Regions from separate parts of the Desulfonatronum thiosulfatophilum genome, predicted to be linked through region 1. Evidence: predicted binding sites of a transcription regulator. Region 1 holds the regulator's gene; the other holds the start of a gene.
What was found. The regulator HrcA, encoded in region 1, represses chaperone genes, less so after heat shock. The targets are predictions, from matches to a motif close to TGTTAGCACTCNNNNNNNNNGAGTGCTAACA.
Positions count from the first base shown of each region.

Region 2: a site for HrcA is predicted at 961-991, ahead of groES (co-chaperone GroES). Genes of this name have one in related genera too.

Region 1 covers NZ_FMXO01000007.1:139,839-142,241, reverse strand. Annotated here, with positions in the region: gene dnaK (molecular chaperone DnaK) at 1-187, opposite strand, end outside; gene BLP93_RS07390 (nucleotide exchange factor GrpE) at 267-884, opposite strand; gene hrcA (heat-inducible transcriptional repressor HrcA) at 916-1,947, opposite strand; gene rfbD (dTDP-4-dehydrorhamnose reductase) at 2,227-2,403, opposite strand, start outside.
Region 2 covers NZ_FMXO01000003.1:52,100-54,502, reverse strand. Annotated here, with positions in the region: gene groL (chaperonin GroEL) at 1-581, opposite strand, end outside; gene groES (co-chaperone GroES) at 640-930, opposite strand; gene amrB (AmmeMemoRadiSam system protein B) at 1,498-2,301, shown strand.

The DNA of each region.
Region 1 (2,403 bases):
TTTCGGGATTGGTTACGGATTGCCTTTTGGCAATTTCGCCCACCAGACGCTCCTTGTCCGTGAAGGCAACGATGGAAGGGGTAGTACGCCCGCCTTCGGGGTTGGAGATGCACTTCGGCTCCTTGCCTTCCATGACATAAACGCAGCTGTTGGTTGTTCCAAGATCAATCCCAATTATTTTTCCCATGTTCAAAATCCTCCTGAAAGCTTTGTATGTTGTGCAAGTTAAGTTTGAATGGCGGCTTGTAAAGGGACGAAATTGAAAGTTATGGACTGCATGCGGTGCTGACCAGCACCTTGGCCGGCCGAAGCAGACGGCCTTTCAGGCGATAGCCTTTCTGGACGACCTGACAGATCTTGCCCGGCTCGAGTTCCGGGTCGGGCTGTTGCGCCAGGGCTTCATGCCATGCGGGATCAAAGTCCTCTCCGGCTTCACCGAGAGGCTCCAGATTATGGCGGCTCAGAATGTCCAGAAAAAGCTTGCGGGTCATTTCCACGCCGCTGAGGAGATCGAGCCCTTGCCCGGATTTGCGTCCATGCTCCAAGGCCAGATCAAGATTGTCCAGGACCGGTAAAAGATCTTCGAGCACGGATTCCGTGGCGAATTTGCAGAATTCCTCTTTTTCACGGTGCAATCTTTTTTTCAGGTTTTCCGTTTCCGCCGCCATGCGCAGTTTTTCATCCTGCACCTTGGCCAGCTCCTGGCATTGCGTGCAAACCTTCTCCTTGCAGAGCCGCAGCAGTTCGTCGTCATCCACGACAACTTCGGGCTCCCCAGTCATGACCTGATCTTCGCTATCCAAGAGATCCTTCATGTCGATATTGTCTCCGGCAGCGTTTTTGGCATTGCTGTCCGGTGATGCTTTCTGCTCTTTTCCTGGCATGAAATTCCTCCTTGCAAAATCTTGATGTCCATCAAAAACGATTCTTCAAAAGTCGGCTGATGACCTGGGCCGTGAACTCAACCAACGGGACGACCTTGGCGTAATCCATCCGGATCGGCCCGATAATGCCGACGACGCCAAGAGGGTCGTCCTGTCCCAGGTAGGGCGACGAGATCAAAGTAAATTCTCGCAATCCCTCCTGATCTTCCTCGCGCCCGAAGATGATGGAAATGCCATCGGGTTTGGAAACCTTGTCCAGAATTTCCAAAAGCTGGGTCCGTTCCTCGAGCATCCGCAAAAGTTCCTGAAGCTTCGCCGGGTTGGCGAACTCGGGATGGGTGAAAAAATTGACGGTGCCTTCGACGAACATTTCTCTCGGACTGTTTTCGCTGAAAACCTGTTGGGCCAGAACCAGCGCCTGCTGGCTGACCGCCTGATATTCGCGCTGGACGGCGTCCATTTCCTGCAACAGTTTGCTCCGGACCTGGGACAGGGTCCGGCCCTGAAAAAGCTGGTTCAGATAGTTGCTGTACTTGGTCAGGTCATCCGTGCCCAGTTCGGGGTCAATCGTCACGATCTTGTTGCGGACAATGCCGCCCTCCACCACCAGTATGGCCATGGCCAGACCGGCCTTCAGCAGGATGAAGTCGATGTGCTTGAACCCAATATTCGTGGCCTTGGGAGCAAGGATCATGCTCACCTGCCTGGTGTAGGCCGACAGCAGTCGTGAAGCGTTGCGCAACAACTCGGATACGTCCAGTTTTCCATCGCCCAGGCTGGCCGCAAGCTGATTCCGCTCCTCCGGGGAAAGAGGAGAATACTTCATCAGTGAGTCGACGTAAAAACGAAATCCCTGTGAGGATGGGATGCGGCCGGCAGATGTGTGGGGCTGCTCCAGGTAGCCCTTTTCGGTCAGGTCGGCCATGATGTTCCGGATGCTGGCCGGACTCAGATTCAGGTTGGATTTTTTGGCTATAGTCCTTGAGCCGACTGGCGCGGCTGTTTGGATATAGTCTTCGATGAGCGTGACCAGGACGCCTATTTCACGTGCTTGCAGTTCCATATTGCCTTACCTTGCTGGCACTCGATGTGAGAGAGTGCTAGTCCCAATAAATATGTGAATAGGTTCTGTCAAGGAACGATCGTTTTTTGGCCTGAAAAAAGCAGTTACAAGACGCGCTCGACGCTGGCGACGTGGTGGTGGCGGGGAGCCGGATTCCAGCGCCGGGTATGAGGTATACGGGATGTGCTGTTGAGTTTGGGTTATGGTTCGAGGGTGATTGTGTTTTCGATTGCGATTGTGATTTGGATTTCGATTCGGCAAAGATTTTGATGTGTGGGATCAGGTGAGGTGCTGGAAGACGTACTCTCTGAGTGCCTGGAGCCAGGGGCGGGGCTTGATGCCGGTGAGGGTTGTGAAGGCGCAGGTATCCAGCACCGAATAGGCCGGTCGCTTGGCTTTTTGCGGATACTGGTCCGAAGGGATGGGAAAGACGTCGCACTGCAGTCCCTTGGCTTG
Region 2 (2,403 bases), on a different contig from region 1:
TGCATGCCCTCGACCACGTCCAGGGTTGTTTCCAGGCCCTTGGCCTCTTCAACGGTGATCACGCCTTCCTTGCCGACCTTGTTCATGGCTTCGGCAATGATGTTGCCGATGGTCGGGTCATTGTTCGCGGAAATGGTGCCGACCTGAGCGATTTCTTTCTGGTCCCGGGTAGGCTTGGTCTGGTTGACCAAATCAGCGGTGACGGCTTCAACGGCCTTGTCGATGCCGCGCTTGATGGCCATGGGATTACGGCCGGCGGTTACCAGCTTTACACCGTCTGTGAAAATGGCCTGGGCCAGGATGGTGGCTGTAGTGGTTCCGTCGCCGGCGACATCACTGGTCTTGCTGGCGACTTCCTTGACCATCTGGGCGCCCATGTTCTCGAACTTGTCTGAAAGTTCGATTTCCTTGGCCACGGTGACGCCGTCCTTGGTGATGATCGGCGAGCCGAAGGACTTCTCAATGACCACGTTGCGGCCCTTGGGGCCGAGGGTCACTTTGACTGCGTTCGCCAGGGTGTCAACACCCTTTTTCAGTTTTTCACGCGCCTTGGTGTCAAACAATATTTCTTTAGAAGCCATAATTTTTCTCCTTGCGATAGTTGATCGTTAACGTGGCTGTCAGGATAATCAGCGGGTATTACTCTTCGATAATCGCGAGAATGTCGTCCTCGCGCATGACCAGGAACTCTTCGCCGTCCACCTTCATTTCAGTTCCGGCGTACTTGTTGAAGAGCACCTTGTCGCCTGCTTCCACCGCCACCTTGGTGCGCGTCCCGTCGTCGCCGACTTTTCCCGGACCAACGGCGATGACTTCACCCTTCATGGGCTTTTCCTTTGCGGAATCAGGGATGATGATGCCGCCTTTGGTAACTTCCTCACCCTCAAGCCGTTTTACCAACACACGATCATTCAATGGTTTCAATTTCATTTCTTTCCTCCAAAAGTTTATTTTTAGTTTTGCTAGCACTCACAAGCGATGAGTGCTAGCAGGGTGCTTATCCCCGGGATGCCGTTAAATTGCAAACCCGGAATTTCTTCAAAAAAAGCTAAATTTTTTATTTTACAATAAATATATCAACCATTGTCTCAAAATATATATTATTCACAAATTAAACCGTAAATACTCTTTTTTTTAAAAATATTTTTTTGTGTTCAAAAAAAATCATGTTTGCAATCCGAAGGATTCCGCCGTGATCCGGCATGTCTGTTGCGTTTGAGCATTGCGACACGGCTTTCAAGTCTCCCTCTACTCGCGAAACGTGGTTACTGCGAGCAGCTTTACAATTCTTCCAAGAAAGAATCCCCTGCTCACTAGCATCTGATGCCTTTTCATAAGGCAAGCACTAAACTGCTTCAGCATAGGGTCAACGCTAACCTTTCGTGAAATTTTTGACTTCGTATGGAAATTTCGAGAGAATTTATTGAAACTGATCCTGCTCAACCAAGCAGTTCCAGAAAGTCAGATTTTTAAAGGATTTCAAACAAAGGATTGTTTATGGATCGATCATATATCGTTGGAGGTAAATTTTACCCCGGCACAAGACCGGCATGGGAAACCGAAGTCCGAAACTATCTTGAGCCCAGGAATATCCAGGCAGAGCAGGCGCTACTGGCCATGGTTCCGCATGCCGGCTACGCCTATTCCGGGGCAATAGCCGGCAAGACATTGTCTGCCGTATCCGTACCCGAAACAATATTGCTTCTGGGGCCGAATCATACGGGATTGGGAGCTTCTTTCGCCGTATGGCCTTCCGGGCGCTGGATACTTCCCGGCGCGTACCTAAATGTGGATACTCGACTGGCACAATCCATTATTGACAGCACTCCGGCAACAGCCGACCATCAAGCCCATAATCAGGAGCATTCCCTAGAAGTGATATTGCCCTTCCTTTATGTCTTGAATCCCGATTTGCGTATTGTCCCCATGGCCGTTTCCGAAACAAAACTGGACAATCTGCTGTCAATTGGTCAGGACTTGGCCGGCGTGCTCAGCAAATGGACTACCCCGGTACTGATTGTGGTCAGTTCGGACATGAGCCACTTCATTTCCGCGGAACAGGCGAAATACCAGGATGATCTTGCCTTGAGCGCAATTCTGGAACTGGATCCGGTAAAATTTTATTTAACCGTTCGTTCTGGGAATATCAGCATGTGCGGCGTGCTGCCGATGACTATCGGCTTGACCATTGTTAACAGCATGGGCGGATCACAGGCAAAAATCATCGCCTATGGGACCTCTGGGGATGTAAGTGGGGAATTTTCTCAGGTCGTGGGATATGCGGGAGTCGTGATCACCTGATTGGCGACTTCGAAAGCATTCGTCTTGTGCGACTGGGCGGGATGGATTGAAGAACAAATCCTGGCTCCATCAAAGATACGAAGCCGTAACAATTAAAAGTCA